DNA from 3 places in the Salipiger bruguierae genome. Region 1 is predicted to be linked to each of the others. Evidence: riboswitches for the same ligand, from Rfam matches in the RefSeq annotation. Region 1 holds a riboswitch; each other region holds the start of a gene.
What was found. A riboswitch is a leader RNA that binds a small molecule or an ion and turns the genes downstream of it on or off. The one in region 1 is predicted to bind cobalamin.

Region 2: linked by a shared signal. The riboswitch ahead of PVT71_RS21375 (TonB-dependent receptor) and the one ahead of nrdH (glutaredoxin-like protein NrdH) in region 1 are both predicted to bind cobalamin.
Region 3: linked by a shared signal. The riboswitch ahead of PVT71_RS20835 (energy-coupling factor ABC transporter permease) and the one ahead of nrdH (glutaredoxin-like protein NrdH) in region 1 are both predicted to bind cobalamin.

Annotation. Positions count from the first base shown of each region.
Region 1 is NZ_CP123385.1:21,221-28,622, reverse strand. Features, by position in the region: gene PVT71_RS14385 (asparaginase) at 1-22, opposite strand, end outside; cobalamin riboswitch at 494-695, shown strand; gene nrdH (glutaredoxin-like protein NrdH) at 788-1,009, shown strand; gene nrdI (class Ib ribonucleoside-diphosphate reductase assembly flavoprotein NrdI) at 1,027-1,440, shown strand; gene nrdE (class 1b ribonucleoside-diphosphate reductase subunit alpha) at 1,425-3,548, shown strand; gene nrdF (class 1b ribonucleoside-diphosphate reductase subunit beta) at 3,669-4,643, shown strand; gene PVT71_RS14360 (FepA family TonB-dependent siderophore receptor) at 4,792-7,044, opposite strand; gene PVT71_RS14355 (amidase) at 7,258-7,402, opposite strand, start outside.
Region 2 is NZ_CP123385.1:1,501,972-1,509,373, forward strand. Features, by position in the region: gene PVT71_RS21370 (ABC transporter substrate-binding protein) at 1-428, opposite strand, end outside; gene PVT71_RS21375 (TonB-dependent receptor) at 428-2,266, opposite strand; cobalamin riboswitch at 2,376-2,579, opposite strand; gene PVT71_RS21380 (FtsX-like permease family protein) at 2,659-4,014, opposite strand; gene PVT71_RS21385 (ATP-binding cassette domain-containing protein) at 4,005-4,691, opposite strand; gene PVT71_RS21390 (hypothetical protein) at 4,699-5,118, opposite strand; gene PVT71_RS21395 (alkaline phosphatase) at 5,188-6,687, opposite strand; gene PVT71_RS21400 (ROK family transcriptional regulator) at 6,857-7,402, opposite strand, start outside.
Region 3 is NZ_CP123385.1:1,389,424-1,396,825, reverse strand. Features, by position in the region: gene PVT71_RS20860 (cobalt-precorrin-6A reductase) at 1-729, opposite strand, end outside; gene cobJ (precorrin-3B C(17)-methyltransferase) at 1-1, shown strand, start outside; gene cbiE (precorrin-6y C5,15-methyltransferase (decarboxylating) subunit CbiE) at 743-1,951, shown strand; gene PVT71_RS20850 (cobalamin biosynthesis protein) at 1,933-2,316, shown strand; gene cobM (precorrin-4 C(11)-methyltransferase) at 2,313-3,134, shown strand; gene PVT71_RS20840 (cobyrinate a,c-diamide synthase) at 3,127-4,506, shown strand; cobalamin riboswitch at 4,504-4,683, shown strand; gene PVT71_RS20835 (energy-coupling factor ABC transporter permease) at 4,737-5,411, shown strand; gene cobF (precorrin-6A synthase (deacetylating)) at 5,479-6,225, shown strand; gene PVT71_RS20825 (HesA/MoeB/ThiF family protein) at 6,231-7,184, opposite strand; gene PVT71_RS20820 (thiamine phosphate synthase) at 7,181-7,402, opposite strand, start outside.

The sequences.
Region 1 (7,402 bases):
CGACGAGGACGATATGCGGCATGGGGATATCCTGCTGGAACGGCGGAGCCTTTTGCGCCTGCATAGGCAGCGCGGCGGGCGAAGGCCAGATGGCGGGCGCGAAAACCGCGCACAGAGGCGGCCGGATCGACGGATGCCGAAAAATTCGTCGCCGGAAAAGTCGTCGCAGGAGGGGGAGGTGCGGCGACCCCAAGGGAGGAGGAGAAGGGTCGCCGCAGATTTCCGGGGTTGAGGGAGGAGGAGAAAGACCCCGGGAAATCGTTTGACGCGTTGCCGCGTCGACAGGGGGATATCTACGCGCCGCCCCCGCCCCGGACAACGCACAATCCTGCAGAGCCGTCTTGTCCTCATTGCATGGCCGGGCGGAAGGCCCTTTCCACACGGGCTCCGGGCGGGCTCCACCGTGGCACACATGCTGCAGTTGCGGGCAGCTCGATTTATTTGAGCCCGCCCTCGCACAACAGCATATTGACGCAATTGGGCTGCGGTGTTCTAGATATAGTTGCTTTTCGGTTCATCGAGTCGGGCGACGGCCCGGCGCGGCGCTAAGAGGGAAACCGGTGGAAACCCGGTGCTGCCCCCGCAACTGTAAGCGGCGAGTGAAGGCCCCGAGAGCCACTGGGACACCCCGGGAAGGCGCGGCCGGAACCACGACCCGCCAAGCCAGGAGACCTGCCGAAGGCCCGACTGAATGACCACGAACGGAGGGTTCGGGGCGTGCGAAAACGCGGCGGGCAGGCCCCGCCCGGTGACGCGTCGCCGCCTTCCAAGCTGAGGACGCAAGAGCATGATCACCGTCTACTCGAAACCCGCCTGCGTGCAGTGCACCGCCACCACCCGCGCGCTCGACGCCAAGGGGCTGGACTACAACGTGATCGACCTCACCGAGGACGACGCGGCGATGTCGCTGGTCACCGAACTCGGCTACCGCCAGGCGCCCGTCGTGACCTTCGGCGACGATCACTGGTCGGGCTTCCGCCCGGATCTGATCGCGCGCCTCGCGAACTGAGCACGGCGGGACCGGGCATGTCGGGGCTCGTCTACTTCTCCTCTGCCAGCGGCAACACCGCGCGCTTCGTCGCCAGCCTCGGCCGGGCGGGGGCGCGCATCCCGGTGTCGCCCAAGGAGATGACGCCCGAGACGCTCGATCCCTTCGTGCTGATCTGCCCGACCTACGCCGATGGCGAGGGGCGCGGCGCGGTGCCGAAACAGGTGATCCGCTTTCTCAACGACCCGGCCCGCCGCGCGCTGCTGCGCGGCGTGATTGCCGGCGGCAACCGCAATTTCGGCGAGACCTTCGCGCTCGCCGGCCGTGTCATTGCGCAAAAATGCAACGTCCCCCTGCTCTATTCCTTCGAGCTGGCGGGAACGACCAAGGATTTCGCCCGCGTCAACGACGGGCTCGACGCTTTCTGGGGGACCCCATGCTTGACCGCCTGAACGAGACGCTGGACTACCACGCGCTCAACGCCATGCTGAACCTCTACGACGCGGACGGCAACATCCGCTTCGAGGCCGACCGCATGGCGGCACGGCAGTACTTCCTGCAGCACGTGAACCAGAACACCGTGTTCTTCCACTCGCTGACGGAAAAGCTCGGCTACCTCGTCGAGGAAGGCTATTACGAGGCGGAGGTGCTCGAGCAGTACGCGCCCGCCTTCCTGCAGAAGATCTGGGACGCGGCCTTTGCCAAGAAGTTCCGCTTCCCGACCTTCCTCGGCGCGTTCAAGTACTACACCTCCTACACGCTGAAGACCCGCGACGGGAAACGCTTCCTCGAGCGCTACGAGGACCGCGTGGTGATGGTCGCGCTCGCGCTGGCGCGCGGCGACGAGGCGCTGGCCATGTCCTTCATGGAAGAGATGCTCTCGGGCCGGTTCCAGCCCGCCACGCCGACCTTCCTCAACGCAGGCAAGAAGAGCCGGGGCGAGCTGATCTCCTGCTTCCTGCTGCGCATCGAGGACAACATGGAAAGCATCGGGCGGGCGATCAACTCGTCGCTGCAGCTCTCGAAGCGCGGCGGCGGCGTCGCCCTGATGCTGACCAACATCCGCGAGGCCGGCGCGCCGATCAAGGGCATCGAGAACCAGTCCTCGGGCGTGATCCCGGTGATGAAGCTGCTCGAGGACAGCTTCTCCTACGCCAACCAGCTCGGTGCCCGCCAGGGCGCGGGCGCGGTCTATCTCAACGCGCACCATCCCGACATCCTGAAGTTCCTCGACACCAAGCGCGAGAACGCCGACGAGAAGATCCGCATCAAGACCCTCAGCCTTGGCGTGGTCATCCCCGACGTGACCTTCGAACTCGCCAAGCGCAACGAGCCGATGTACCTCTTCTCGCCGCATGACGTGCAGAAGGTCTACGGCGTGCCCTTCTCCGAGATCTCGGTCAGCGAGAAATACGAGGAGATGGTCGAGGACAAGCGCATCCGCAAGACCAAGATCAACGCCCGCGCCTTCTTCCAGACGCTGGCCGAGATCCAGTTCGAGAGCGGCTATCCCTACATCATGTTCGAGGACACGGTGAACGCGGCGAACCCGGTGGCGGGCCGGATCACCATGTCGAACCTCTGCTCGGAGATCCTGCAGGTGGCCGAGGCGTCGGAGTTCAACGACGACCTGAGCTATTCCAGGCTCGGCACCGACATCTCGTGCAACCTCGGCTCGATGAACATCGCCAAGACCATGGATGGCCCCGATTTCGGCGCCTCGATCGAGACCGCGATCCGCGCGCTGACCGCGGTGTCGGAAATGTCGGCGATCGACAGCGTGCCCTCGATCCGCCGCGGCAACGACGAGAGCCGCGCGATCGGCCTCGGGCAGATGAACCTGCACGGCTACCTCGCCCGCGAGCACGTCCACTACGGCTCCGACGAAGGCGTCGAGTTCACCTCGGTCTACTTCGCCGCCGTGGCCTATCACGCGCTGCGCGCCTCCTGCGCGATGGCGCAGGAACGGGGCATGACCTTCAAGGGCTTCGAGGCGTCCAAGTACGCCGACGGCAGCTTCTTCGACAAGTACGTCACCCGCGACTGGCTGCCCGAGAGCGAGACCGTCACCGCGCTCTTCGACGGTATCGCCTTGCCCACCCGCGCCGACTGGGAGGCGCTGAAGGCCGACGTGATGGCGCACGGGCTCTACAACCGCAACCTGCAGGCGGTGCCGCCGACCGGCTCGATCAGCTACATCAACAACTCGACCTCCTCGATCCACCCGATCGTGTCGAAGATCGAGATCCGCAAGGAAGGCAAGATCGGCCGCGTCTACTACCCGGCCGCCTTCATGAACAACGACAACCTCGAGTATTACCGCGACGCCTACGAGATCGGCCCGGAAAAGCTCATCGACACCTATGCCGCGGCCACCGAGCACGTCGACCAGGGCCTGTCGCTGACGCTGTTCTTCCCCGCCGAGGCGACGACGCGGGACATCAACCGCGCGCAGATCTACGCGTGGAAGAAGGGGATCAAGACGATCTACTACGTGCGCCTGCGCCAGACCGCGCTCGAGGGCACCGAGGTGCAGGGCTGCGTGTCCTGCACGCTCTGAGGGGATGACGCGGGGGCGCTGCCCCCGCACCCCCGGAGTATTTTTCGAAAGATGAAAAGGGGCGCGGGCGCGCGCTCCGTCTGACTGAGGGCCGAAGGCCCGCGAATGGGATGATCCGCCATGAAGGACACCGTCACTTCCCCCGCCGTGCCGCGGGCGATCAACTGGAACCGGCTGCAGGATGACAAGGACCTCGAGGTCTGGAACCGCCTGACCGTCAATTTCTGGCTGCCCGAGAAGGTGCCGCTGTCGAACGACGTGCAGAGCTGGGCGACGCTGACCGACGCCGAGAAGCAGCTGACCATCCGCGTCTTCACCGGCCTGACGCTGCTCGACACGATCCAGAACTCGGTCGGCGCGCCGGCGATGATGCCCGATGCGCAGACCCCCCACGAAGAGGCGGTGCTGACCAACATCGCCTTCATGGAAGCGGTGCACGCGCGCAGCTACAGCTCGATCTTCTCGACGCTCTGCTCGACGCGCGAGGTCGACGAGGCCTTCCGCTGGTCGGACGAGAACCCGCACCTGCAGGCCAAGGCCCGCGCCGTGCTCGAGACCTATGCCGCCGGGGCCGACCCGCTGAAGCGCAAGATCGCCTCGGTCTTCCTCGAGAGCTTCCTGTTCTACTCGGGCTTCTACCTGCCGATGTACTGGTCGAGCCGCGCCAAGCTGACCAACACCGCCGACCTGATCCGCCTGATCATCCGCGACGAGGCGGTGCACGGCTATTACATCGGCTACAAGTTCCAGCGCGCGCTGGAGCGCGAGAGCGCCGAGCGCAAGGCCGAGCTGAAGGATTACGCCTTCTCGCTGCTGTTCGAGCTCTACGACATCGAGGCGCGCTACACCGAGGAGCTCTACGACGGCATCGGTCTGAGCGAGGAGGTGAAGGCCTTCCTCCACTATAACGCGAACAAGGCGCTGCAGAATCTTGGTTTCGAGGCGCTTTTCCCGCCAGAGGCCGCAGAGGTGAACCCGGCGATCCTGGCGGCGCTGAGCCCCGACAGCGAGAACCACGACTTCTTCTCGGGCTCTGGCTCGTCCTACGTGATCGGCAAGGCGGTCGCGACCGAGGACGAGGACTGGGACTTCTGATCCCGGGCTGACCTTCCAGAGCCGCGGCCGGAGACCCGGGCGCCGCTTTTTCATGTTCGGGTCGCGCGAAATGCCGCGTCGATCAACATGAAGCGCCGCCCGCAAGTTGCAGGCGGCGCTTTGTTTTCTCTCCCTGATGGTCTTCGGATCAGAAGGTCTTGGTCAGGCCGAAGTAATAGGCGCGGCCGGGCTCGTTGTAGGTGTTGGCCCCGTCGCCCGAGCGCAGGATTTCTTTGTCGAAGAGGTTGGTCACCCCGGCCTTGAGGTCAAAGCCGTTGTCGAAGGCGTAGGTCATGCCGAGGTTGACCAGCGTGTAGGGATCGCGGTCCTCGGTGTCCTCCACCGCGTAGCCGGTCGAGCCGCTGTACTCGGTCGCCTCGGTCGGGCCGTAATGGGTCAGCGAGGGCAGCAGCGCGAACCTGTCGCTGACCTGCCAGGTGAGCGAGGCGTTGATCGTGTAGTCCGGCACCAGCGACAGCGGAACCTCGACCGACCCGGCGCCCTCGAGTTCGAGATCCTGCACGGATTCGATCATGTAGGTGCCGTTGATCGCCAGTGACAGGCGCTCGCCGAGCGGCGCGGCGAAGCTGCCCTCGAGCCCCTGCACGCGGGAGTTCGGGATGTTCTCCCACTGGTAGAGCCGGCCCTCGCGCCAGGCGCCGCGCTGGTAGACGAGGGCGGAGCCGACCTGCTCGGTGCCGGCCTGGATCTTGTCGTGGTAGTCGTTGTGGAAGTAGGTCAGCGTCGCGTTGATGCCCGTCTCGCCGCTGTACTGGACGCCGATTTCCTTGTTGATCGAGGTCTCGGGGTCGAGGTCGGGGTTCGAGAGCACGTAGCACGGGCCGTTGCCCTGGTAGGGATAGGGGCAGCCGTTCCCCGAGGTGACGTAGACGTAGTTCTCCGACAGCTGGTAGAGCGTCGGCGACTTGAAGGCCCGGGCGACGCCGCCCTTCAGCGTCCAGGAGGAATTGATCGCGTAGGAGGCGTTGAGCCCGCCGGACCAGTTGTAGCCGAAGGTGTCGGCGTGATCGAGCCGGACCGAGGGCGTGAGCGTCAGCCGGTCGGTCCACTCGATATTGTCCTCGAGATAGAGGCCGATCGTGGTCTGCTCGGTGACCTCGGCGCCGCCGGCGGGGTCGAACTCGTCGGACTCGACCGTCGCGAAGGAGCTGTAGTCGCCGAGGTCCAGCTTCTCGTGGCGCAGCTCGGCGCCCAGCGTCAGCGCCGAGGGACGGCCCAGCAGCGTGTGGCCGACATAGGCCTCGGACTTGCCGGAGATCGCCTGCAGCAGCGCGCTGTCCCAGTCCTCGCCGTTGATCCGCCCCTCGCTGCCGCCCGCGCCGGCCTCGCCGAGGCGGCGGTTGTCGGTGTGCTCGTATTGCAGGTAGCTCATCGTCTCGCCCCAGCCGTAGCTGCCGTTGTGGGTGAGCGCGAGCGTGCCGCGTTCCATGACGTTGGTCTCTTCCGCGTCCGAGGCCAGCTCGTTGATGAGGTCGGTGCCGCCCGAGCCGAGCGCGTTCGACAGCAGGGAATCCCCGGCGTAGAGGTTGCCCTGACGCGACCAGCCGAGTTCGAGATCGACGCTGTTGCGGTCGCTCGGTGTCCAGCGCAGCAGTAGCGAGGCGTCCTTGTTGACCACGCCCTCGCTGCCGGCGGGATAGGTGCAGTCGGCCTCGTCCTCGCAGGTCACGGCCTCGGCGTTGATCTCGGGATCGTCGGCATCCGTCTTGTTGTAGCTGCCCGAGAAGCGCAGCGACCAGTCCTCGTTCAGCTTCCGGGCCCAGAGCAGGTTGTAGCGCTGCGTCGCGCCCTCGAGGCTGCTTTCGGGCACGTCGAAGAAGGTGCCGAGCTGCAGCAGGTTCTCGTCGGGGGCCTTGGTGATGATGTTGACCACCCCGCCCGCCGCGCCCGAGCCGTAGCGCGCCGCCGCCGGGCCGCGGATCACCTCGATGCGCTCGACCAGCTCGGCGGGCACCCAGTTGGTGTCGCCGCGCGTGTCGCGCTCGCCCGACCGGCCCTGCTTGACCGACATGCGCGACAGCACCGGCTTGCCGTCGACGAGGATCAGCACGTTCTCGGGGCCCATGCCGCGGATGTCGACCTGCCGCTGGTTGCCGCGCTGGCCCGAGGGCGAGGTGCCGCTGAGGTTGACGCCGGGCATCTTGCGGATGATCTCGGCGATGTCGTTGACCACCGGCTGCCGGGCGATGTCGCCCGAGGTGATGGTCGAGGCGCCGAGCGCCTGCTTGATCTGCTCCTCGGCGGTGAGGACGATGGTGCCGAGCTCGTAGCCGTCTGTGTCGTCGATCAGGGTGTCCTGTGCCAGCGCCGGGGTCAGCGGGACTGCGGACAGGATAAGGACGGCCGTGCCAGAGGCCAGCCGTGCACGTGCGGATGCCATGAGCGATCCTCTCTGCGCGTAAGGGGTTTCACGATGGGGTGAGGTTCGCTGGCATGGGCTGGCCCGGGCCGGTGAACCACCTTGCGCGGACGCTGGCAATTAATCAGATAAATTTAGTCGGATATTTGTCGCATTATCGCAACAGGGGCTTGTGCGCCCTGAAAGGTCGGCGGCAGGGGCTGGCCCCCTGCCGCCACCATCGCCGGGAAGCGGTCAGGCCAGCACCTCTCCCGCCAGCCGCGCCACCGCGAGCGCGGTGCGGTCGGCGTAGCGCCGCGCGACGAAGGAGATGCCGAGCGGCATGCCGTTGGGCCCGGTCAGCCCCGGCGCCGAGACCACCGGCACCTGCAGCAGCGTC
Region 2 (7,402 bases), 270 kb from region 1:
ACCAGCGCCTCGGCGCGGGCCTGGCGCCCCATGGCGGCGCCGAGCGTGCGAAGGAGAGCGGGCACGTCGCCGAGCCCGTGGGCGGGCTCGAGGCGCAGCACCGGGGTGCCGAGCCGCTCGAGCATCTGCGCCGCCGCCTGCGCGGTATAGGCGCCGACCACCACGAGATCGGGCTGCATCAGCCAGACCTCCTCGGCCTGTCCGTGGTTCACCGGATAGGCCATCGCCTCCGCCGCCATGGCCGAGCTCATCGGGTCACGCGCAAGCGCCGAGACCGAGACGAGCTGGCCGGGGGCGGCGAGCAGCATGGCCAGCTGGTCGGTGCAGAGGTTCATCGACACGACGCGCGCCGGGGCCGCCTGCGCCGCGGCCGGGGCAAGGCCCGGGGCCGCGAGCAGGCAAAGGCCGATCAGCGCGCGCCGCAGCATCAGAAGCTCGCCCGGACGCCGAAATAGGCGGCGCGGTCCGAGGTGCCGTAGCCGGTCACCACCTGGTAGTCCTCGTCGAAGAGGTTCTCGACCCGCAGGTAGATCTCGGCGCTGTCGGTGAGAGCGTAGCGCAGGTTCACGTCGGCGACGGTGTAGTCGTCGAGCGCGTAGCTCGCGTCGCGCAGCCCCGAGACATGGCGCACGGTGAAGGCGCTGCGCAGCGCATCGGTGATCTCGGCATCCAGCGTCAGCGCGGTGTCGCGCAGCGGCACGCCGGCGATGCGCTCGCCCGAGGCGGCATCCTCGCTGTCGGTCCAGGTATAGGCCGCGGCAAGGTCGATCCGGTCGGTCAGCTGCGTGCCGGCCTTCAGCTCGAGCCCCTGCGTCCAGCTCGTGCCCTCGCTCTGGACGTAGACATAGGCGGGCGCCGGCGCGGTGATGAGGTCGGTGATCTCGGTCCGGAACAGCGTCGCGCTGGCAAAGCCGCCGGCAAAGCGCTGCTCGGCCCCGAGCTCGTAGCTGATCGAGGTCTCGGGCGTCAGGTCGCGGTTGCCGGACCAGCCGTCGTAGCGCTCGTAGAGCGACGGCGTGCGGAAGCCGGTGCCGACGCTGGCGCGCAGCGTGAGGTCGGGGCTTGGCAGGTAGGCCAGCGAGACGCGGCCCGTGGTCTTGCCGCCGTAATCCGAATGGTCGTCGTGGCGCAGCACGGTCACCAGCTCGACCGCCTCCGACAGGTGCCAGTCGGCCTGCGCCCAGAGGCCCAGCGTGTCCTGCTCGCCATCGGTGCCGCCCGCATCGAAGTTCTCGCGCGTGGCGTCGGCGCCGAAGGTCAGCGTCGCGGCGGATAGCTCGGCCTGCCCCTCGTAGGCCAGCCCGCGCCGCTCGCCCTCGTAGGGGTACTCGAACGGCCCCCACGCCGTCGTGCCCGACAGCTTGCGGTCGATGTCGTAATACTGCGCCGAGATCTCGTGGCTCACCGTGCCGGTCGCAAAGCGGACGAAGGCACGCAGCCCGTGCTCCTCGCTTTCCGACAGGTCGTCGGTGGTGCCGTCGACCGGGCCGAACTCGTCGTACTCGCTGTCGCGCTTCTGCCAGAAGGCCGCGCCGCCGACGGTCACGGTGTCGGTCAGCGCGTAATCGCCCGAGAAGCTGAGCCGCGTGGCCTCGTGCCCGTCCTCTTCCTTGTTGCCGTCATCCTCGTCGGCGGCCGAGAAACCGTCGGTGGTGATCCGGCTCAGGGTCGTGGCAAAGATGCCGCGGGTCCCGAGGTAGCTGAGGTTGTAGCTCAGCTTGGCGGTGTTGTAGCTGCCGTATTCGGCGGCGACGCTCTGGCTCAGCCCGTCCTCGGTGGCGCGGTTGGTGGTGATGTTGATCACCCCGCCGATCGCCTCCGAGCCGTAGAGCGCCGATTGCGAGCCCTTCAGCACCTCGATGCGGCTGACGTCGGCGGTGGTCAGCGTGCCGAAATCATACTGGATCTGCGGCCCCGAGGTGTCGGTCACGTCGATGCCGTCGACGTAGACGCCGACATACTTGCCCGGAAGGCCGCGGATGAACACCGTCGAGGTGCCGCCGATGCCGCCGTTGCTCGAGACGCTGACGCCGGGCAGGCGGGCGAGGTAGTCGGCCAGCAGCGTCTCGCCGGTGCTGTCGAGGTCTTCCTTGGTGACCACCTCGACCGTAACGCCGCTGCGCGCAATCTCGGTGCTCTCGCCGCGGTTGGCGCTGAGGGTGAGCGTGCCGAGATCGTAGCCCTCCTGCGCGAAGGCCGCGCCCGAGAGGCTGACTGCCGTAAGGGCAGTCGCGGTCCGCAGGCCGGAAAGATATGGGTGCTTCATCGTCCCTTCTCCGTTTTTTCTGTCGTCGGAAGGGAGTCCCCCACCGCAGACGGTTAGCGTGATGCCACCTCTACGGAAGGTCCGTCGCCCTCGGCGCTCCCCGCGCCGGGACTGGGTGATCGGCCTCGGCAGGTCTCCTGACTCGCGGGTCCTCGCTTGGCCGGGTCTTCCCGCCCCGAAAGGCAGTGACATGGTCCGGCGTCGCTCTCCGCCTACAGTTGCGGGGGCAGTCGCGGAATTGGGCCGGGGCCCGCACCGCATTCCCTATTCACCGGGCGGCAGGCCGCCCGGAACCGAAGCAGCCACGGCATAGCCGCTCGCCGCGGCACGCGCAACAATCAGAAGCGGACAGGAGAGGGCGGGCGCGCGGGCTCAACCGGCGGGGGCGCGGGTCAGCTGCGCAGCCCGTCCACCACCGGCTGGCGCAGCACCAGCGCGGCGGGCAGCAGCGAGAGCAGCATGGCGGACGAGACGAAGCCCGCGAGCACCTGCATCTCGGCCCAGCCGAGCGGCGCCGAGAGGGCGATGCCGGTGCGCGCGCTGACCAGCTGCGAGAGCAGCATCGCCGCGCCCCAGCCGGTCAGAACGCCCAGCAGCGCCCCGGCCAGCAGCAGCGCCGCGCAGAGCGCCCAGACCGTGGCGAAGACGAAGCGCCGCGGCGCGCCGAGCGCGCGCAACAGCGCGATCTGCCGCCGGAAGAGCCGGGTGAGGATGAAGAGCGCCATCAGCACGCTCGCCGCCACCAGCCCCTGCGTGACCAGCGCCATCAGCGACATCGCCTGCCGCACGTCGCCCATCACCCGGTAGAGCCCCGAGAGCACTGCGCCGGGGAAGAAGGCCATGGTCTCGCCGTCGCGGGTGAACTCCGAGCGCAGCGCGTAATTGGCCCAGAGCTCGGTCGCGCGCACCACCACGGCGGGGGTGCCGGGGAAATACCCGGGATCGAAAGGCGGACCGATCTGCGCCGCGCGCTCCGGGGCGTGGCCATTGGCAAGGCCATGGATCTCCCAGACGTATTCCACCGGGATCAGGATCGCGCGGTCCCAGGGCGTGCCGGTGGCCGCCATGCGCCCGACGACGGTGATGCCGTCGCCGTGGTCATGGTCTCCCCCGTGCTCCTCTTCGTCCCCATGCCCGCCGTGCGCCTCGGGGTCGGCGGCATCGCCGACGCCATGCGCCGGGGTGAACGCCGCGCCGATCTCCAGCGGCACCAGCGCGCCCACCACCGCCTCGGCGTGGTCCTCCCAGAGCCGCCCGTCGATCCGGCCCTCCGAGAGGTGGCGCAGGAACTCCGCCGTGGTGCCGACCACCGGCGCCGCGCCGTAGCTGTCGCCGAAGGCCAGCGGCGCGGCGATCGACACCTGCTCATGCGCGGCGATCGCGGCATAGGCCTCGCCCGGCACCAGCCCCATGTCCGAGGGCTGCAGGAAGACCGAGGCGAAGAGCGCGGTCAGCTCGCTGCCGGGTGCCGCGACGACGAGATCGAACTTGTCCGCCGCCTGCGCCGTGCCGTGACGCAGCCCGCGCTCCTGCGCGAGCAGCCCGATGCCCATGCCGGTCGAGATGGCGATCAGCAGCACGAAAAGCGCGGCGCTCCAGCGGAAGCGCCCGAGAAAGCCGCGCAGCAGCGGCCAGGGCGCATAGCCGCGCAGCACCACGAGCCCGGTCAGCACCGCGGGCATGAGCAGCAGGCCAAGCAATGCAAGGTCCTGCGCCAGCGGCGGCAGGCTGTCCCAGATCAGGCGCATGTGGCCCCCTCGTCGGCAACGACCTGCCCGCCGGAGATCGTCAGCACCCGGTCCATGCGCTCGAGCAGCGCGGCGTCGTGGCTCACCGCGACGAGCGTGGTGCCCTGCGTGCGGACCAGCGTGACGAGATCATCCACCAGCCTGTCGGCATTGGCGCGGTCGAGGCTGGCGGTGGGCTCGTCGGCCAGCAGCACCGGCGCCTCGGCGGCCATGGCGCGGGCGATGGCGACGCGCTGGCGTTCGCCGCCCGAGAAGCTGGTGACGCGGCGCCCGGTGTCGGTGAGGCCAAGCGCCGCCAGCCGCTCCCGCGCCCGCGCGCGCAGCGCGGCGCGCTCGGCACGGGGGCGGAAGAGCGCGGTCAGCGCGGCATTGTCCAGCGCATCGAGTTCCTCGAACAGCATGAAGTCCTGGAAGATCATGCCGATCGTCGCGGCGCGGAAGCGGGCGCGGCGCTCGGCGCTGAGCGACAGGAGGTCGGTCCCGCCCCAGCGCACCGCCCCCTCGGCGCGGTCGAGTAGCCCGGCAAGCGCGTAGAGCAGCGTCGACTTGCCCGCGCCCGAGGCGCCGCGAATGCCGATCAGCGCGCCCGGCCCGGCGGAGAGCGCGGGCAGCTCGAGAAGCACCCGGCCGCGCGGGCTGCGCACGGTCAGGCCGGTGATCGAAAGCGGCAGGGACATGCGCGGCTCAGCCGTAGGTCGCGTCGGTGAGCCGCATCATGCTGACGAAGCCGGTCTCGGGATCGGTGTAGGCGCCAAGCTCGAGCACGCCGCTGGTGACGATCTTCACGTTGAAGGGCGTCACGTCGACGATGCGCTTGGTGTAGACGGCGACGATGTCGTTCGGCCACTCGGCCTCGGTCTCGCAGAAGGGGCAGACGGCCATGGGCATCTTGGTCAGCACGAAGAAGTGGCTCTCGGCCTTCAGCGGAGGGGCCATGAAACCCTCGATCTCGAGCCGCTGCCCGGCGCTCTGCTGCGCGAGGTCCGAGAGGCCGCGGCCCTTGACCTGGTAGAGGTCGCGCACCTTCAGCGTTTCGGCAAAGGCGGGCGCGGCGAGCGAGGGGGCGGCGAGGGCGGAGGCAAGCAAGGTGCGGCGGGTCAGCATGGCGGTCTTTCGGGCAGGAACGGGAGCGGGGGCGGACAGGCCGCCCCCGTCAAGTCTGTCAGAGAAGTATCACTCGGCGGTGACGGCGTGGTGCATCACGTGGAAGATCACGTTCTGCTCGATGGTGCCGTCGACGAGGTGCGACCACGGGCCCTTGGCGTAGATCGCCACGTCCTCGCCCGAGTGCATCTCGGACGACGAGGGGATCAGCGCCTGCTGGATGAAGTCGAGATCCTGCGCCGCTTCCTGGGTCAGCTCGTCGCGGCTGCCGGAGAAGTCATTGCCTTCGCCTGCCTTCAGCACCGCGCCCGGGCCGTTGAGGAAGCCGACCACGGTGTAGGGCTTGCCGTCATCGGCCAGCAGCAGCTCGTCGCTGTGCTTCTCGCCGGTCTGCGAGACGTCGTAGCAGAGCCCGTCGATCGGGGTGCCGCGGCCGCAGTAGCCGTTGAAGGCGATGCCATGCTCGTGGTCGGCGGTGACGATGATCAGCGTGTCGGCGTCATCGGTCAGCTCGTCGGCCATGGCCACGGCCTCGGCGAAGGCGACGCCGTCGATCATCGAGCGCTTGGCGTTGCCGGCGTGGTTGCCGTGGTCGACGCGGCCGGCCTCGATCTCGAGGTAGTAGCCGTTCTCGTTGTTCGACAGGTACTCGATTGCCGACTTGGTCATCTCGGCCAGCGAGGGCTCGTCCTCCTCGGCGCGGTCGGCCTCGTATTCCATGTGGCTGTCGTTGAACAGCGCCAGCACCGGCTTCGAGCCGTCGAGGTTCAGCCCGTTGAAGGTCTCGGTGTTCCAGGCGTATTGCGCGCCGAGCCCGGTGGCCTTCTCGATCAGGTTCTGGCCGTCGGGACGGTGGCCGGTGCCGCCCTCGTCAAGCGTCACGTCCTTGCCCGCGAAGTAGCGGCGCCCGCCGCCCATGGCGAAGTCGATGACGCCCGCTTCCATCTGGTCGATCAGCTGGGCGGCGATGTCCTTCTGCGCGGTGCAGCCCTCGGGGACCTCGTCCTCCCAGTCGCGGTTCGCGGTCTTGGCGTAGACGGCGGCGGGGGTGGCGTGGGTGAGGCGCGCGGTCGAGATGATGCCGACCGACTTCTCCATGCCCGAGACGATCTCGGCGAAGGTGGTCAGCTCGTTGCCCTCCACGGTCGAGCAATCGTCGTGGATCGCGTCGCCGCCGAGGTTGATGAGGTTGAAGCGCTGCTTCACGCCGGTGTTCATCGCGCCCGCGGTCGGGGCCGAGTCCGGGGTCTGGGCGTTGATGTTGTAGGTCTTCACCAGCGCGCTGTGGAAGCCCGGGGTCTCGTAGGGCAGCACGTGCTCCTCGCCGAGCTTGCCTTCCTGCTGACCGGCGTAAAGGCGCGTGGCGTAGTTGGTGCCGACGCCGTTGCCGTCGGCGACGAGCAGGATCACGTTCTTGGCGCGGCCGGTGTTGGTCTCGCGGTCGATGATCGCCTGGATCGCTTCCTGGCCGGCGGTGAACCAGTCGCTGCCGGCCTGCGGCAGGTCCTGGGCCGAGGCGGCGCTCGCGAGGATCAGGGCGAGGGAGGTGGTGGAGAAGATCGTTTTCACGACAGGAGGCTCCGAAGTCTGAAGGGCAGGGCCCGTTGCACGGTAGAGGGTGTCGGGGGCTTCAGACAGGAGCGGCGTCACAGCCGCGTGATGGTTTCGTGACAATGCTGCGACAGTTTGCCGGGTGCGGGGTTCCGGCGCTGCACGGCTGTGCAGCCGGGGGCGGGGGTTACTGGAAGAAGTATTGCGCGTAGATCGGCGCGCAGCCGGCGCCGAGCGCGCGGGCATTGGCCCCGACCCGCGCCTCCTCGGGGCGCGGCGGCAGCATCCCGCGCGTGTCGAGCTTCTCGAGCGCCTGCCGCGCGTGGGCCACCACCCGCCGGCGCACCTCGGGCGGCATGGCGCCGTCGATCAGCGCCACCTCGAAATCCATCACCGAGCCGATCGAGCGGATGGCATGGGCCAGCGCCTCGCCGGTGCGCTCGACCCAGGGGCCGATGTGACGCTCGAAGGTGTGCCAGTCCTGCGGCTGGGTCCAGAGCGCCGTGGTGTCGAGCCCGTCCGCCGCGATGGCGGCCTCGAGCGGGTGCAGCGAGGCGGCGTCGATCAGCGGCAGCTCGCCGCCGCCGGGGGCGGGGACGCGCAGCGAGCCGAAGGCCCCGGCATTGTTCTTTGCCCCGACGGTGACGCTGGAATTCAGCACCACGCCGCCGCCGATGAAGGAGCCGATGAAGAAATACGCGTAGTCGGCGAACTCGCGGCCGCGCCCGAAGAC
Region 3 (7,402 bases), 390 kb from region 1:
ATCCAGCCAGCGCAGCACCCCCTCGACGTCATGGGTCTCGGTCCGCTCGGGCACGCAGGGCCGGTCGATCATGATCACCGGCAGGCCGAGCGCCCGTGCCGCGGCGATCTTGGCCAAGGCCCCCTCGCCGCCCGAATTCTTCGAGACCACCAGCTCGATGCCATGCGCGCGCATCAGTGCCATGTCGCCCTCGAGCGTGAAGGGACCGCGGTCGACGATGACATGATGCTCGGGGAACTCCGGGCGCTCCTGCGGCGGATCGACGAGGCGCAGCAGGTAGGCGTGCTGCGGGTTCGCCGCAAAGTCAGGCAGGTGCATCCGGCCCACCGCAAGCATCACGCGCCGCGGCGCCCCATCCAGCGCGGCGACCGCCCCGGCGATGTCAGGCACGCGGGTCCAGTGGTCTTCGGCGGTCTCCTGCCACGGCGCGCGGCTCAGGGCGATGAGCGGCACGCGGACCTCCGCGCAGGCGGCGACGGCATTGGCGCTCATCCGCGCCGCGAAGGGGTGGGTCGCGTCGATGACATGGGTGATGCGCTCGGCCTTCAGGTGGCGCACCAGCCCCTCGACTCCGCCGAAGCCGCCGATCCGCAGCGGCAGCGCCTGCGCCGCCGGATTGGCCACGCGCCCGGCCATGGAGACGGTGCCGCGCAGCCCGGCCGCGGCCAGCACGCGGCAGAGCCGCGCGGCCTCGAGCGTGCCGCCGAGCACCAGCAGGTTCGGGTCCATGTCTGAGGCGGTCATGTCGAAAGCTCCGTGGCTCACCATCGTCGGGCTCGGCGAAGATGGCCCGGACGGGCTCTGCGCCGCAAGCCGTGCCGCCCTGTCCGAGGCGGAAATCGTCATGGGCCCGGCGCGCCACCTGTCGCTGCTGCCCCTTGCCACCGACCGGATCGAATGGCCGGTGCCCTTCGCCGAGGGCATCCCGAAGCTGCTGGCGCTGCGCGGGCGGCGGGTGGCAGTGCTGGCCTCGGGCGATCCCTTCTGGTTCGGCGCGGGCGCCGTGCTGGCGCGGCATCTCGAGCCGGGCGAGTGGCGGGCCTTCCCGGGGCGGTCCGCCTTCTCGCTCGCCGCGGCGCGCATGGGCTGGCCGCTGGAGGCCACACACTGCGCCGGCCTGCACGCCGCGCCGCTCTCGCGCCTCCGGCCGCAGCTTGCGCCGGGGCGGCGGCTGGTCGTGCTGCTGCGCGACGGGGACGCGGTGCGCGCGCTGGCGGCGTATCTCGCGGCCGAGGGCTTCGGCGCCTCGGAGCTGACCGTCATGGAGGCGCTCGGCGGCCCGCGCGAGCGGCTGACCCCGGTCCGTGCCGACGCGCTGCCCGACCGCACCTTCGCCCACCCGGTCTGCGCCGCCGTGAGCGTTGCCGGGGCGGGCGCGGTGCTGCCGCTCGCCACCGGCCGGGCGGATGACTGGTTCGAGAGCGACGGGCAGATCACCAGGCGGCCCATCCGCGCGCTCACCCTCTCGGCGCTGGCCCCGCGCCCCTTAGAGCACCTCTGGGACATCGGCGGCGGCTCGGGCTCGATCGCCATCGAGTGGCTGCTCTGCGATCCGACGCTTCGTGCCACCACCATCGAGCCCCGCCCCGACCGCGCCGCGCGCATCGCCGCCAACGCCGCGCGGCTTGGTGTCGAGCGGCTGAAGGTGGTCGAGGGCAGCGCCCCCGAGGCGCTGGACGCACTCGACCGCCCCGACGCGGTGTTCATCGGCGGCGGCCTCTCGCAGGAGCTGCTGGACTGGCTGGAAGCGCGTCTGCCCCTGGGCACCCGCCTCGTCGCCAACGCGGTGACGCTGGAATCCGAGGCGCTGCTGATCGCGGCGCAGGCGCGTCTCGGCGGCGATCTGATGCGCATCGAGCTCTCCTCCCCCGTGCCCATCGGACCGAAGCGCGGCTGGAAGTCGGCCTTCCCGATCCTGCAGTGGAGCCACCGATGGAGCCATGTGAGATGATCGTCGCGGGGTTCGGATTCCGGCAGGGCGCGGGCGAGGCGAGCCTGCGCGACGCCTACGATCGCGCGCGCGACGGGCGCGACGCCGCCTGCCTTGCCGCCGCCTTCGACAAGGCCGCGAGCCCGGGCTTCACCGCCTTTGCCCGCGCGCTGAACCTGCCCGTGCAAGCCATCACCCCCGCAGATCTCTCGGCGCAGCACACGCAAACCCGATCCCCCCGCGTGCTTGCCGAGCGCGGCACCGGCTCCGTGGCCGAGGCCGCCGCGCTGGCCGGTGCCGGACCCGGCGCGCGGCTGCTCGGCCCGCGCATCCACTCCCTCGACCGCATGGCCAGCTGCGCGCTGGCGGAAGGACCCGACCCATGACCGTCCATTTCATCGGCGCCGGCCCCGGCGCGCCCGACCTGCTGACCCTGCGCGGCCGCGACCTCATCGCGTCCTGCCCGGTCTGCCTCTATGCCGGCTCGCTGGTGCCCGAGGCGATCCTTGCCCATTGCCCGCCCGGCACGCGGATCGTGAACACCGCGCCGCTGGACCTCGACCAGATCATCGCCGAGATCCGCGCCGCGCATGACGCCGGGCAGGACGTGGCGCGGCTGCATTCGGGGGATCTCTCGGTCTGGTCGGCGATGGGCGAGCAGATGCGCCGGCTGAAGGCGCTCGGCATCCCGGTCTCGGTCACCCCCGGCGTGCCCGCCTTCGCCGCCGCCGCCGCCGCGCTCGGCGCCGAGCTGACCCTGCCGGGCCTTGCGCAATCGGTGGTGCTGACCCGCACGGCGGGCCGCGCCAGCGCGATGCCCCGGGGCGAGACGCTGGCCAATTTCGCCGCGACCGGGGCGACGCTGGCCCTGCACCTGTCGATCCAGAACATCGCGCGGGTGGCGGCCGAGCTGACCCCCGCCTACGGATCACACTGCCCGGTCGCGGTGGTCTACCGCGCCAGCTGGCCCGACGAGGTGATCCTGCGCGGCACGCTGTCGGACATCGAGGGCAAGGTGGGCGCGGGCATCACCCGCACCGCGCTGATCCTCGTCGGCCCGGCGCTGGCGGGCGAGGGGTTCGACGAGAGCTGCCTCTACGCGCCGGACTACGACCGCCGCTACCGCCCGCAGAACGCCGAGAGCCCGTGGAGCGGCTGGACGCCGGAGACCGAGGTGCAGAAAGCGGTGCAGGACAATGGCTGAGGTTCCCGGCCTGCTGGTCTCGGCGCCCTCCTCGGGCACCGGCAAGACGACGGTGATGCTGGGCCTCTTGCGGGCGCTGGCCGAGGACGGGCTCGCGATGCAGCCCTTCAAGTCCGGCCCCGACTACATCGACCCGGCCTTCCACCACGCGGCCTGCGGGCGGCCGAGCTTCAACCTCGATGGCTGGGCCATGGGGCCCGGGCTCTGGCAGGCGATCGCCGGACAGGCGGCGGGGGCGGACATCTGCCTCGCCGAGGGCTCGATGGGGCTCTACGACGGGGTCGCGACGCGCGGCCAGCAGGGCTTCGGCAGCAGCGCCGAGACGGCGCGGGCCATGGGCTGGCCGGTGGTGCTGGTGCTCGACGTGGGCGGGCAGGCGCAATCCGCCGCCGCTACGGCGCTGGGGTTCCGCCGGTACATGCCCGACCTGCCCTTCGCCGGGGTGATCCTCAACCGCGTCGCCTCGCCCCGGCACGAGCGGCTCACCCGGCTGGGCATGGAGCGCGCCGGGCTGCCGGTGCTGGGCGTGCTGCCCCGGCGGGGCGACCTGACCCTGCCCGAGCGCCACCTCGGCCTCATCCAGGCGGCCGAGCACCCGGACCTCGAGGCGGCCATCGCGGGCTATGCCGACTTCCTGCGCGCCCATGTCGACCTCGGCACGATCCGCGCCGCCGCCGCGGGCAAGCCCCTGCCGCAGGACCCGCCACCGCTGCCCCGCCCCCCGGCGCAGCGCATCGCGCTCGCGCGGGACGCGGCCTTCTCCTTCACCTACCCGCACCTGCTCGAGGGCTGGCGCGCGGCGGGGGCCGAGATCCTGCCCTTCTCGCCGTTGGCCGACGAGGCGCCGGCGGCGGAGGCCGACCTCGTCTGGCTGCCAGGCGGCTATCCCGAGTTGCACGCCGGGCGGCTCGCGGAGGCCGAGGGTTTCCGCACCGGGCTGCGCCACCATGCGCAGACGAAGCCCGTGCATGGCGAGTGCGGCGGCTACATGGCGCTGGGAGAGGCGCTGATCGACAAGGATGGCACGCGGCACCGGATGGCCGGGCTGCTCGGGCTGGTGACCAGCTACGCGGCGCGGAAGTTCCACCTCGGCTACCGCCGGGCGGTGCTCTGCGCGCCGATGGCCGGCTTTGACGCGGGGACGGCGCTGCGCGGGCACGAGTTCCACTATTCCACCATTCTCGAGCAGCCCGACGCGCCGCTCGCCGCCGTTTCCGACGCCGATGGCGCGGCGGTGGCCGAGACCGGCTCGCGCCGGGGCCGCGTCACGGGGACCTTCTTTCACCTCATCGCGGCGGAGGAGGCCCCTGCCTCCGGACCCCGCCGAGACTGCCCGACAGAGGAGGACCGCAGCCCCGCAGAGACCCGCTGAGCCAAGACCCCGCATGGTGTCCCGCAAGGGGCGCAAGGGAACCGGGTGAGAGGCCCGGGCTGCCCCCGCAACTGTAGGCGGAGAGTGCCGAGGAAGACCCACTGGCAGACCTGCCGGGAAGGACCGAGGCGCCGCGACCCGCGAGCCAGGAGACCTACCATGCGACCGCCTTTCCCGCCCCCAGGGGCCACCCGCTGCCGGAGGGGCAGCACATTGAAAAAGGAACGCACATGCATATCGAACCCGGCGTCGTCGACGGCGCCAAGATGGCCCTCGCCGCCGTCACCGCGGCAGGCGCCGCGGGCTTCACCGCCCGGCAGGCCGCGCGTGACATCGCGCGCACCGACCTGATCTTCTTCACCGCCCGCAGCCTGATCGCGGCGATCGGCACCTTCGTCTTCTTCGAGGTCCTGCCGCATTTCCCTGTCGGCGTCTCGGAGGTGCATTTCATCCTCGGCTCGACGCTCTTCCTGCTGCTCGGCGTCGCGCCCGCGGCGCTGGGTCTGGCGCTTGGCCTGCTGGTGCAGGGGCTCTTCTTCGCGCCCACCGACCTGCCGATGTATTTCGTCAACGTCACGACGCTGCTGGTGCCGCTCTTTGCCACCTCGGCGCTGGCGCGCCGGGTGGTGCCCGAGGGCACGGCCTATGTCGATCTGAGCTACGCCGACGTGCTGAAGCTCTCGGGCGCCTTCCAGGCGGGTGTCGTGGCCTGGGTCGCCTTCTGGGTTTTCTACGGCCAGGGCGTCTCGGCCGCGACCTTGCAGTCGGTGGTGACCTTCGGCGGGGCCTACATGCTGGTTCTGCTGATCGAGCCGCTGGCCGATCTCGCGGCGCTCGCCGCGGCGAAATCGCTGCGCAACACCGGGTTCGGCCGGGTCTTCGCGCCGCGGCTCTACGCGGCCTGAGAAGCGCATGAGCACGGGTCCGGGCCCTGCGAGGGGTCCGGACCGCACCCAAGGGAAAGAACCAATCATGATCCGCGATCTCTGGCTCGTCGGCATCGGCACCGGCAGCCCCGGCCACGTGACGCTGGGCGGGATGCAGGCGCTGCGCGATGCGGCTGTGGTGCTGCTGCCGCGCAAGGGCGAGGACAAGGAGGAGCTTCTGGCGCTGCGCCGGGCGATCCTCGATGCCTCGGGCACGCAGGCCGAGATCCGCGTCTTTGACTACCCCGAGCGCGACCCCGACCTGCCCTATGCCGCCCGCGTCGAGGCCTGGCATGACGAGATCGGCCGGCGCTGGTGCGCCGCGCTCGAGCCCGCGCCGGAGGGGCCGGTGGCGCTGCTGGTCTGGGGCGACCCGTCGCTCTACGACAGCACCATCCGCATCGCCGGACGGCTCGAGCCGCGCCCGGCGCTGCGGGTGATCCCCGGCATCACCGCGATCCAGGCGCTGACCGCCGCCCATGCCATCCCGCTGAACGAGGTGAACGGCGCGGTGCGGATCACCACAGGGCGGCGGCTGCGCGACGAGGGCTGGCCCGAAGGCGAGGAGACGCTGGTCGTCATGCTCGACGGCAACTGCAGCTTCCGCGCGCTCGATCCCGAGGGGCTGCGCATCTGGTGGGGCGCCTATCTCGGCAGCCCGGCGCAGCTTCTCTGCGCGGGTCCGCTCGCGGAGGTCGGGGCCGAGATTGCCGCGCGCCGCGCCGAGGCGCGCGCGCGGCACGGCTGGATCATGGACACCTATCTGCTGCGCCGGGACGGCTCCGGCGCCTAGCGCCCTCACCCCGTCGCCAGCACCGCCACCTCGCGCCCCCCCGCCGCGACGACGGCGCGCGCGGCGCGCCAGGCCCTGAGGCCGGTGGCGCAGGCAAAGACGGTCCGCCCGCCGCCCTCTCCGGGCTGCACCGGCGCGCCCCCTCGCTCGGCCCAGGGCACGGGCAGGTCCGGCGCCTCGTCCGGCCCGCGCAGCTCGATCACCCGGTCGGCGCGGGTGATCTCTCCGAGGCCGACAATCCGCGGCAGCGCCGCCTCGGGCTCGGGCGCGGCGTCGAAGCGGAAGCCCGAGACGCGCCAGCTCGCGGCGTCGAGCGTCAGCATCTGCCCCAGCGGCGAGGGCGCCTGTCCCAGCAGCACCGCGAGCACCATCTGCGCCTGCAACGCGCCGAGGCTGGCGACCACCGGCCCCATCACCCCGGCGCTGGCGCAGCTCTGCATCTGCCCCGGCAGGTCGGGAAACACCGCGCGATAGCTCGGCGCGCCGCCGCAGAAGCCGCCGACATGGCCCGCCCTGCCGACCACCGAGGCGCTGACCAGCGGCACCCCCGCCGCAAGGCAGAGGTCCGAGAGGGCATAGGTCACGGCCACGCTGTCGGCGGCATCCACCACCACCTGCGCGCCGGCCATTTCCGCCCGAGCGAGCACCGGGTCGAGCCGCGCGACGAGCGCGGTGGCAACGCAATCGGGGTTGAGGGCGGCGAGGCGTTCGGCGGCGACCGCGGCCTTGGCACGGCCGATGTCCTCCATGCGGTAGAGCGTCTGGCGGTGCAGGTTGCTCTCCTCCACCGTGTCGGGATCGACGATCCGCAGCGCGCCGACCCCTGCCCCCGCCAGCAGCGGCAGCAGCGCCGAGCCAAGCCCCCCGGCCCCGACCACCAGCACCCGCGCCTCGGTCAGCCGCGCCTGTCCCTCCTCGCCCACGCCGGGCAGGCAGGTCTGCCGCGCGTAGCGGCTCATGCCGGCACCCGGCGCGTCGCGGCGATCCATTCGCGGCAGCGCGCCTCGGGGTCGGCGGCCTGCTGGATGTCGGTGACCACCGCGGCGCTGTCGGCGCCGGCGGCGAAGAGACCCGGCAGGCGCTCGGGGGTCAGCCCGCCGATGCCGACCAGCGGCAGGTCGCCCACCCGGCGCTTCCAGTCGCGCACCCGCGCAAGCCCCTGCGGCGCCCATGGCAT